Regions from separate parts of the Priestia sp. TSO9 genome, predicted to be linked through region 2. Evidence: predicted binding sites of a transcription regulator. Region 2 holds the regulator's gene; the other holds the start of a gene.
The links. Region 2 encodes Rex, which represses fermentation and respiration genes when NADH is low (regulators of the CRP and FNR family bind a similar motif). Its sites were predicted from a motif close to TTGTGAAATATTTCACAA; they were not measured.
Positions count from the first base shown of each region.

Region 1 (5,939 bases), on a different contig from region 2:
TTTTCCCCAGCTTCTGTTGGATGAACGAGCGCTGTGCCATTTTGATCAAATAAAAATGCATACCCACCGTGATTTACTTCTGCTTTACCTACAATGTTTTTTAATGCATCTAAGTCTAAATCAGTAGCTATAACGCCCAGCACATTTTTAGTATCTGGATCTAAAATAGCCTTTGCAATTGTCACGACCGTCTTTTTTGTTGCTGCATCTTCATATGGATCCGTATAAATAACCTCATTAGGTGATTCTACTGCTTGTTTGTACCATACCCTTGAAGTCGGATCATAGTTTGAACCAAACTCTTGTTTAGGAACAGAATACATTCCTTTATTTTTAGTGCCTATGTATTCAAGTGCCAGGTTTGGATACTTTTCTTTAAACTGCGTAAACTCTTTTTGAACTGTGTTCCATGTAAAATACGGATTTTCCTCTTGGTTTGTTTGATCTCCTTCCAGCTTAACAAAATTAACAATTACATCGTTTTCACTATACGTCAGCAAAGAACGACTATACATGTCTAAGTACGTATGAATGGTTTCTTTTAACTCTTTCACTTGACTTTGAGACTGAACTTCTACATCTTGTTCTATTTGCGTTTTGGTAAATTGATAAACAGCCCCTGAAACAACTAATAATAAAATAGCTATAAAAATACTAAAAAATACTACGAGCTTTGCACTTAACCTCTTCATTCCCTCACCCTTCTACAAAAATCTTTATATTACTAATAACGGCTTTTCATTTTCATTTTTGAAGAAGTTTTTGTGATTTATTTCAAATTCCCGCAAAATAAAACCAGCGCATCCTTTCACAATGAAAGAACGTGCTGGTCTTATTTTTGCTTTTCGTATGCATCAGGTTCAATATGAACAAGCGTATCTTTAATTTGATGCTCATCGTTCATCATATGTTCAATTTGATCAGCAATTTCATGGCTTTTGATAACATTTAAATGGGGATCTACTTTAACCGTTACATCAATCACGACTTGATTACCAAGCTTGCGCGCTTTCACATCTTCTACTTCTTTTACACCTTCTACAAGCTCGATGCTTTCTTTGTAGTGCTCTAACTTTTCTTCATCAAACCCGTCCGTTAAGGAATGAGCCGCTTCTTTAAAAATCTCGATGGCTGTTTTACAAATAATAATTCCCACAGCAAAAGCAGCTACCACGTCCAGCCAGGGCAAGCCGAATTGTGAGCCCAAAATTCCCACAACAGCCCCTATACTCACAAGTGCATCAGACAAATTATCTTTAGCAACCGCATATAAAGACTGGCTATCAAGTTTTTTAGCAAGCTTAATATTATATCGGTAGACACCACCCATAACAGCAGCTGCTCCAAGACCTACCCAAGCAGCCAGTAAATTAGGCGCTTCAGATTTGTCCATAAATAATGACTGACCCGCATCGACCAATACTTCTAGTCCGATGACCATCATGATAAAAGAAGCAATAAGTGAAGAGATATGTTCCGCTCTGGAATGTCCATAGGGATGATCATTATCGCGAGGTTTTTTAGAAATTTTTAAGCCGATTAAGACGGCAATGGATGCAATAATATCTGTAACATTATTAAGACCGTCGGCTTTTAATGCAGAGGAAGCGGTGATACCCGCAATAGTAAGTTTACATGCCGATAAAAAGATATATGATAAGATACTAACCCAAGCGCCTTTTTGGGCTTGCTCATAGTAGTTCTCCATCCCTTCAACTCCTTTATTAAAAATAAGCAAACTTAGTGTAACAAATGGATTTCGTGTGGGTCTATAGAAACATTATTGGCTGCTAACATACAAATAGAGAATGTTAAACTCTTTAGCTTTCTGCAAAACAAGTTGCCTTTACTCAACACTTTAAACGTTTAAGATCTTTCTAAATGTGGCACTTCATGTAGAAGAACCTTTTTTAAATCACCCTGTAAAATTGTTTCCTATTTTTTAAGGTGTGATTTTTATCACAGCCGAGGGTATTTATTCTTGTTACACTAACATTGTGAAAAACATCACAAAATAAAATTCAAAGGATGATACAAATGAAAACACAATTTACGCCAAAAACACGAAAAGTTGCTGTAATTGGAACCGGATTTGTTGGCTCAAGCTACGCTTTTTCAATGGTGAATCAAGGTATTGCCAATGAATTAGTGTTAATCGATATGAACAAAGAAAAAGCAGAAGGTGAAGCACGTGATATCAATCATGGAATGCCATTTGCCACACCGATGAAAATCTGGGCTGGAGATTATAAAGACTGTGCTGACGCTGATTTAGTAGTTATTACAGCGGGCGCTAATCAAGCTCCAGGGGAAACACGCTTAGATCTAGTTGAAAAAAACGTTAAAATTTTTGAATGCATTGTAAAAGATATTATGAACAGTGGATTTGACGGCATCATTTTAGTGGCAACAAATCCAGTTGATATTCTCGCACACGTTACACAAAAAGTATCAGGATTACCAAACGAACGGGTAATTGGTTCAGGAACGATTCTTGACACAGCTCGCTTCCGCTACTTGTTAAGCGACTATTTCGAAGTAGATTCTCGCAACGTCCACGCTTATATTATGGGGGAACATGGAGATACGGAATTTCCTGTTTGGAGCCACGCGCAAATTGGCGGTGTGAAGCTCGAACATTTTATCAATACTGCCGCTATTGAAAAAGAACCCGATATGCAGCATCTATTCGAACAAACCCGCGATGCGGCTTACCATATTATTAATCGAAAAGGAGCGACTTATTACGGAATTGCAATGGGGCTTGTACGCATTACCAAGGCTATTTTAGATGATGAAAATTCTATTTTAACGGTATCTGCTTTATTAGAAGGACAATACGGTATTTCTGATGTGTATATCGGCGTACCAGCTATCATTAATAAAAACGGCGTGCGTCAAATTATTGAATTGAATTTAACTCCTCACGAACAGCAGCAGCTCGAGCACTCTGCTAGCATTCTTAAGCAAACTCGCGACAGAGCTTTTGTGTAACATCTAAAGATTTTTGCGGGGGACTCCCCCCCGCTCCCTTGTTTTAAATATGTAGTAGAGGTGTATGAATATGACGTGGACTCAGGTATATAATCCGTTAAATAATATTTGGCTTTCTGCACTAATTGCACTCATCCCCATTATCTTTTTCTTTATTGCTTTAACTCTTTTGAAATTAAAAGGACATATTGCTGCCGGTATTACGGTGCTTCTTTCTATGATTATTGCTATTTATTTTTATGATATGCCTGCCTCAATGGTCTTAGGAGCCACAGGCTATGGGTTTCTGTATGCACTTTGGCCCATCAGCTATATTATTATCGGAGCGGTGTTCTTATACAAGCTAACTGTCAAAAGCGGACAGTTTACTACCATCAGACAATCTATTATTTCAATAACCGATGACCCCCGCTTGCAAATGCTGCTTGTTGCTTTTTCCTTTAATGCTTTTTTAGAAGGGGCAGCGGGATTTGGAGCTCCGATTGCCATTACAGCAGCGCTTCTAGTTGGACTTGGGTTCAAACCGTTAAAAGCAGCGGCGCTATGTTTAATTGCTAATACAGCTTCAGGAGCGTTTGGCGCCATGGGGATTCCTGTTATTGTCGCAGGACAAGTATCTGGCATAGATCCAAAAGAAATTGCTCATTTTCTTGGCACGCAGCTTCCGATTATTTCTTTTCTTATCCCTTTTTTACTTGTCTTTATTATGGATGGGATAAAAGGATTAAAAGACGTATGGAAAGCAACGAGCATCACAGCCGTTTCCTATGCACTGACACAGTATTTAACTGTTACATACATCGGCCCTGAACTTCCAAATATCACATCTTCTATTGTGAGTTTGCTTGCTCTTGCTTTTTATATTAAACGAACAAGCCCGGCAGCAGCTAAAAGCTTCAGCCTGTCACCAAAACAGATTTTAAAGGCTTGGTCTCCTTTTATTCTCTTAACGATACTCGTTACGGCTTGGAGCATTTCTTTTGTCAAAACAATGCTTGAACATATGAACCTGCTTATTAACGTCCCATTTTTACACAATCACGTAATTAAAGCAGCGCCTTTAGTAAAAGATCCTACGCCTTATGCTGCTGTCTTAAAAATAGACGTATTTGCAGCAACAGGTACAGCAATTCTTATCGCTTGTGTCCTTTCAGTTTTCTTGCTTAACGTATCACCAAAAGTGGCATGGACCACTCTTTTAGAAACCGTAAAAGAATTATCAAGACCTATTATTACTATAATGATGGTCATTGCTTTTGCCTTTATTTCAAATTATTCAGGTCAGTCTTCTACACTTGGATTGGCGCTCGCTACATCGGCTGCTTATTTTCCATTTTTATCACCATTCCTTGGCTGGATTGGCGTATTTCTAACGGGATCTGTCGTATCAAATAATGCGCTGTTCGGCAACTTGCAGCTAACTACAGCTCAGCAAATTAATGTCTTGCCAGTTATTCTCGTAGCAGCTAATACTGCCGGCGGCGTAATGGCTAAAATGCTTTCTCCTCAATCAATTGCCGTCGCTGCCGGAGCAGTGGGACTGGCTGGAAAAGAAGGTGAACTGTTCAAATACACGCTCAAATACAGCATGGGATTTTTGATACTAGGGGGATTTGTTACCTTTTTATTAGCTTGGTGGTTATGATAAAAAAGCGCTAAAAAACTGTTATTATCGTGTTTCTTTCATTTAAACAAACGTTTGATTATATAAAAAAGTCCCCAGTTAGCGCTGGGGACTTTTTTTATTCTGAAATAAGTAAACCTATATTGCCAAATTGTTTTCCTTTATCTAATCGTTCGCAAGCTGCAGCTACCTCTGACAGCGGATAGAATCGATCGATGATTGGTTTAATTTGATGTTTCTCTATAAAATTCATCATGTCCACAAATTCTTCCTGACTTCCCATAGATGTGCCAAGTATATTGAATTGAGGATAAAAAATAGTTCTTAGAGGCAATTCAACTTCATTTCCAGAACTCGCCCCAAAATTAACAATTCTTCCATTTGGCTTTAGTATTTCAAAATACGTCGGAAATAAAGCTGCCCCTACACTATCAAGTATAATATCTACTTTTCTATCGTTGATTTCTTCTGTTAGGTTACTTCTACTGTCTAATGCATAATTCGCTCCATACTTTAGGGCTTGCTTTCTTTTTTCATCACTTCTAGAAGTGACTGTTACGTTAGCTCCGATAGCTTTTGCGAATAACAATCCATAGGTCGCGACTCCGCTTCCTATACCGGGAATAAGTAGATGCTCTCCTTTTTTTAATTGGCCTTTTGTAAATAGAGCTCTATAAGCAGTTAAAGCGGATAGTGAAAGAACCCCCGCCTGTTTCCAAGATAGATAAGGCGGCTTTTGCACAACGTTCTTCGCTTGTATGATTACATACTCTGCAAACGTCCCATTCGGTGGAACACCTAAAATTTTAGGCGTAAACGGAATGTCCTCTATACGATCCCACTCCAGACTTGGATTAATGATCACTTCCATTCCAGTTTTTAAACCTTTTACATCTTCCCCGGCTTCTTCTATAATGCCTGCACCGTCTGAACCTGGGATAAAAGGCTTATCTCCTTTGCCTCGATTACTCATAACGAATAAATCTCTTCGGTTTAAACCTGCTGTTTTTAGCCTTACTTTTACTTCTCCTCTTTCAGGGTGCATCTCCTGAAGATCTCTGTACTTCATGCCTGCTATTCCACTTTTTTCACTATGTATAATGCCTTTCATCATTTCGCCTCTTTTTAATCTACTCTACTAAAAACCTCAAAACCTAAAAAGAAATATGCCTAAAAAAGGAAAACAAACTTTTAGAATCGATCTTTCACCGTTTTATCTTTATTTTTCTGTATCGTAAAGGTATTAAGCTTCTTTTATTACAGTTTTGTTACAAACAATCCTTTTGTAACAAAAAGATTAAAAAGTAGAAAGAAACGCCTA
Region 1 covers NZ_JAJEKD010000008.1:46,171-52,109, reverse strand. The annotation lists gene LJC66_RS02445 (methyl-accepting chemotaxis protein) at 1-692, opposite strand, end outside; gene LJC66_RS02440 (cation diffusion facilitator family transporter) at 833-1,708, opposite strand; gene LJC66_RS02435 (L-lactate dehydrogenase) at 2,038-2,994, shown strand; gene LJC66_RS02430 (lactate permease LctP family transporter) at 3,059-4,639, shown strand; gene LJC66_RS02425 (zinc-binding dehydrogenase) at 4,737-5,729, opposite strand.
Region 1: the regulator Rex is predicted to act here: its motif matches at 1,996-2,013, upstream of LJC66_RS02435 (L-lactate dehydrogenase).

Region 2 (5,939 bases):
ACTATTTTTGCAGATAAAATTATAGAAATGCAAAAACAAGCAGAACAAATGCAGTTTATTTTTGGAGGCATGTTTTTATGAAGAATATCCCTTTAACACGAGGGTTTATTTATATTATTATGGGGATTTTATTTACTTACTTGGCAATTCAAAATGCTCAGGAAACCGTGTGGAATTTCCCCACAATCTTATTTGCACTCGTAGCCGCATTCGATTTCAGGTTTGCGGTTCGCATCTTTATCTTGCACTACAAAATTAAAAAATTGCAGCAGCAATATAAAAATCAAGATGATTCATCTAAATAAAAAAACCACTGTTTCAGTGGTTTTTTTACATACTAACATCTTCTCTTTCTTGCTCTGCCCTTGCCTTTAACACTTTGCGATACGAAATGCGGGAAATAATGATGCTGATTTCATACAAAATTAAGAGCGGCACTGTCACCATCATGTGCGAGAGCAATTCCGGTGGTGTAATAAGTGCGGCAATAACTAGCAGTACGAAATAGGCATATTTTCGAATTTGAGATAAAAACATAGGCGTGATAATTCCTAATCTCGTCAAAAACATCACGACGACAGGAAGCTGAAACAACAGGCCAAAAGGCAGTGTGAGCTGCATTAAAAAAGAAAAGTATTCATTAATGCCAATCACTTGGTTTACATTCAGCTCATCAGAAACGCGCGTCATAAAATCGACGACAAATGGAAACAACACAAAATAAGAAAAAGAGACACCGCCGATAAAGAGAAAAATGGAAACAGGAATATATCCAAGCGTTACCTTCCGCTCTTTTTCATATAAACCAGGACTAATAAATGCCCAGAGTTGATACAGTGCAACAGGAGCTGCAAGTACACAGCCGATAATAACAGCAAACTGCATATAAATCTTAACTGGATCTGTTAGCCTAAATGCATTCATCGTTAAATTTTTTGCCTCATCAGCATGCTGTAAATAGACAATGACCTTATCCGCTATAAAGAAGCCGCCAATTGTGGCAATCACAAAGAAAAATAAAACAATTAAAATGCGTTTTCGCAGCTCTCCTATATGATCATATATTGACATTTCTTGTTCGGTCATACTATGATCACCCTCTTACTCTTTGTCATCTACTTGACGCTGTTTATCTTTTTCACGATCTTCTGATGCACCGCTAGCGGCATGCTTAAACTCTCTAAGCGTTTGGCCCACTGATCTTCCTAGCTCCGGTAACCGTTTCGGTCCAAAAATAAGCAGTGCTACAATCGCAATAATAATCCAACTGCCTGCTCCAATCCCCATATTCCCACTCTCCTTATTAATTTAGACTTAAGGAAATCGTAACATAGTCCGCCTTATTCAACAGGATAATTTTTCAAAAAGTAGACAAGCGACTGTAATTCTACAGCAAGATCAATATGGTGCAGTCGAATCTCATCCGGTACGTTTAAGCGTGCAGGAGTAAAGTTTAGAATCCCTTTAATTCCGCAACTCACTAAACGATCGGTAATTTGCTGAGCAACAGTGGCAGGAACGGTTAAAATCGCCACTGAGATATCATCACTCATATAATCTTCCAATTGGTCAAGGTGATAAACCGGCACGTCGCCTACTTTTGTACCGACTTTATCTTCTATCACATCAAAAGCGCACTCAATTTTGGTGTTATTATTTTTAATAAAATTATAATTTAAAAAGGCCGTTCCCAGATTCCCTACGCCAATCAGTGCTACTTTCGTTACTTCATCTTGGTCTAACGTTTTACGGAAAAATGTAAGTAAATAATTCACATTGTAGCCGTATCCCTTTTTCCCTAATGCTCCAAAGTAAGAAAAATCCCGGCGAATAGTAGCAGAATCAACTTTCACTGCCTCACTTAACTCCGCTGACGAAACACGCTGTTTACCAGAAGCATGCAAGTTTTTTAAAAAACGATAATAAAGCGGCAATCGTTTAGCCGTTGCTTGTGGTATTTTTAATTGTTCAGTGTTCACGTTGTACCCCCTCAGTTCATGTATGTCGTTACTAACATTTTCAAGTCATATTGCATTACCTTTCACAAAGCCTCAACCGCTTTGAGGTAGCGCTTCCAATTCTCTCTCTTTTCTCTTGTTTTATATATACTCCGCTTCACACCCCGACGCCTTTTGTCTATCCAGCACTACTTAAAGTCGGTAGCTAGAACGAAGCAATGTGCCCTTCAAAGGATTCGTTTGTTAGTCATGACGGGTTTTCTACATCCATCATATATAAGTTCAGAGATGCACTTATCTCTTATTTTAACATAGTATCCTGTATAAAATGTGCAGGTAAAATCATTTTATTTCATGAATCAAAACATTCGCTTCATCATTTGTCCTTGTCCCTCTACAAATTACAAACGCTTGTAAGAAGAACTTGTAGTTGAAAATATGTTAAAATACACTATGGATATACTACTAGAGGTGAAAAAATGATTATTCTACAATTGAACGGTATTACAAAATACTATGGGGCAGAACCCATTTTATCGAATATAAAGTTAGAAGTACAATCAAAAGACCGCATTGCCCTAGTGGGACGAAACGGTGCTGGTAAATCAACTTTATTAAAAATTATTGCTGAGCAGCTTTCTTATGACAGCGGAGAAATTATTAAACCTAAAGGTGTTTCCATTGATTATATGGGACAAGATACAGTTCTTGAGTCAACACTCTCCATATGGGAAGAAATGATGACGGTCTTTGCTCCGTTAAAGAAAATGGAAAAAGAATTACGTACGCTTGAAACGAAGATGGGTGATCCAGACATTTTTAATGATTCAGTTCAATACGAAAAACTAACCAAAGAGTACGACCAGCTTCAAGTAACGTTCAAAGATTTAGGCGGCTATCAATATGAAGCGGATACACGGTCTATTCTTCACGGTTTCCGTTTTTCAAACTTTGACTATAGCACCCCTATTTCCTCCTTGAGCGGTGGACAAAAAACGCGCTTGGCTCTTGCAAAACTGCTTTTAACAAAGCCAGACTTGCTTATTCTCGATGAGCCTACCAACCACTTAGATATTGAAACTTTAGCATGGCTGGAACAGTTTCTGCAAGGGTATGAAGGAGCTATTTTAATTGTTTCACACGATCGTTACTTCCTTGATAAAGTCGTAAATCAAGTGTATGAAGTCACACAAAAAACAACGGTCAAGTACACGGGCAATTACTCTAAATACCTTGTACAAAAAGCAGAGCGATATGAAAAAGAGTTGCGTCAGTATGAAAAGCAGCAAGATGAAGTCGCAAAACTGAATGATTTTATTCAGCGAAACATCGCCCGCGCATCGACTACAAAACGTGCGCAAAGCAGACGGAAACAGCTCGATCGAATGGAGTTAATAAATCGACCTAACGAAGGCGAAAAATCAGCTAGTTTTTCGTTTGAAATTGAGCGTCAAAGCGGAAATGAAGTCTTAAATCTTGAAGACGTGTCTATCGGATATGATGAACACAAATATATCGTTCAGCAGGCAAACCTTCGGATTAAAAAAGGTGAAAGCCTTGCGTTGGTTGGCCCTAATGGAGTTGGGAAATCTACTTTATTAAAAGGTATTGTGGATAAACTAAGCTTCAAGACTGGAACCATTTCCTTTGGCTCAAACGTAATGGTTGGTTATTACGACCAAGAGCAAGCCAATTTAACGTCTAATAAAACCGTTTTAAATGAGCTTTGGGATGAATACCCATCCAAACCTGAAAAAGAAATTCGTACAGCGCTTGGAAATTTTCTGTTTTCAGGTGATGATGTACTGAAAATCGTTTCCACGCTTAGCGGTGGTGAAAAAGCACGCTTGGCTCTTGCGAAGCTTATGCTTCAAAAAGCTAATTTCTTAATTTTAGATGAACCTACTAACCATCTTGATTTAGATAGCAAACAAGTACTCGAGAATGCGTTAATCGATTACCCAGGAACTCTGTTATTTGTTTCACATGACCGTTATTTTATTAATCGTATTGCAAACAAAATAGCAGAGCTGTCTCCTGAAGGGTTAGAAGAGTTTCTTGGAGATTATGACTATTATGTAGAAAAGAAAGCAGAAATAGAGGAAATCAAAGAATTAGAAAATATAAAAGCAAACGAAGAACGCACGGTAAAAGTAGATAAACAGTCCTATAAACAAGATAAAGAACAAAAAAAATTGATGAGGCAGCGAACGCGCCGCATTGAAGAAATTGAGACTGAAGTAAACAAATTAGAAGCCGCACAAGCAGAGAATGAAGAACTTCTTTGTGACCCTGAAATTTATCAAAACCACGAAGAAGTATCAAGATTAAACGGTGAAAACGAAAAAATTTCTTCACAGTTATCCACATTAATGGAAGAGTGGGAAGAATTACAGCTTCTTCTAGAAGAATAGTCTATATTTTTTCGTATTTATTCATCCTATTTACTTGTTCGTGCGCTTTAGAACAAGCTTTATCCACTCTGTGAATAAACAGTGGATATCTGTCTGATTTTCATAATTAAAACTTGTTGATAACAGGTCCGTGTACTGAGCGCACGGACTTTTCCACATAATTATCCACAGTTAATTCTAAATTTATTGAATATTGTTGATAAATTATTTTTATCCACAAAAAAAGACGAATGAGAACTAAATCTCATTCGTCTCTTACTCTTCCAAGTCTAAACCGGGGTTTGCGTTTAATGACATATCTGAACGTTTTCCTTGAGCAAATCGTACACTTGCTGCTGCTCCAATCATTGCAGCATTATCCGTGCAGAGAGAGAGCGGCGGGATAATAAGTTCGATGTTTGATAATGGTGCAAATGCCTCTTCTAGCGCTGCTCTAAGTCCTTTATTAGCAGCAACTCCTCCTGCTACTAACACTTGCTTAACGTTATATTCCTTTGCAGCTTTAACGGTTTTAGTTACTAACACATCAATAACACTCGCTTGAAAGCTAGCAGCAAGCGTTTGTGGAAGAATTTCTTCACCTTTTTGCTTCGCGTTGTGGACAGTGTTAATAACTGCTGATTTTAACCCACTGAAACTAAAATCATAGGATCCTTCTTCTAGCCAAGCACGCGGCAAATCAATTAATGGCTCTCCTTCATGTGCAAGGCGGTCAATATGCGGTCCCCCTGGATATGGAAGGTTTAACGTGCGGGCTACTTTATCGTAGGCTTCTCCTGCTGCATCATCTCTCGTTTCACCAATCACTTTAAACTGACCGTGACTTTCCATGTATACAAGCTCCGTATGCCCTCCAGATACAACTAACGATAAAAGCGGGAATTCTAATTTTTTGATTAGCTGGTTTGCATAAATATGTCCTGCAATATGATGAACACCAATTAATGGCTTTTGATGTGCAAATGCTAGCGCTTTGGCTGCATTTACGCCAATAAGAAGTGCTCCCACAAGCCCTGGTCCTTCCGTTACAGCTATTGCATCAATATCTGCAAACGTCAAGTTCGCTTGATTTAAAGTTTCTTCAACTACCACCGTAATTTGTTCCACATGATGACGAGATGCAATCTCCGGTACGACACCGCCAAATCGTTTATGACTTTCTATTTGAGAGGCCACCACATTGGCTACAATTTCATGACCGTTTCGAATCACGGCTGCTGCTGTCTCATCACAGCTTGTTTCTAATGCTAAAATTAATTGATTTTCACTCATAAATTCACCCACATAACTAATGCATCCTCATTGTTATCAGAATAATAATTCTTACGAATACCTCCAGGTTTAAAACCTAGCTTTTGATACAATGATTGTGCAATATGATTAGATACCCTCACTTCTAATGTCATTGACGCAGCACCTAGTTTTCGAAGCACGTCCATCACGTTGCGCAGCAACAATTCACCGAGTCCCTTACCTCGGTAGTCTGGCAATAGCGCAATGTTGGTTACATGTGCTTCGTCAATAACAATCCACGTTCCGCAATACCCAATAATATTTTCTCCTTCTT
Region 2 covers NZ_JAJEKD010000005.1:2,024-7,962, reverse strand. The annotation lists gene LJC66_RS01165 (CPBP family intramembrane glutamic endopeptidase) at 1-81, shown strand, start outside; gene LJC66_RS01160 (YdiK family protein) at 78-305, shown strand; gene tatC (twin-arginine translocase subunit TatC) at 331-1,086, opposite strand; gene tatA (twin-arginine translocase TatA/TatE family subunit) at 1,102-1,287, opposite strand; gene LJC66_RS01145 (redox-sensing transcriptional repressor Rex) at 1,341-1,979, opposite strand; gene LJC66_RS01140 (ABC-F family ATP-binding cassette domain-containing protein) at 2,438-4,372, shown strand; gene tsaD (tRNA (adenosine(37)-N6)-threonylcarbamoyltransferase complex transferase subunit TsaD) at 4,628-5,644, opposite strand; gene rimI (ribosomal protein S18-alanine N-acetyltransferase) at 5,641-5,939, opposite strand, start outside.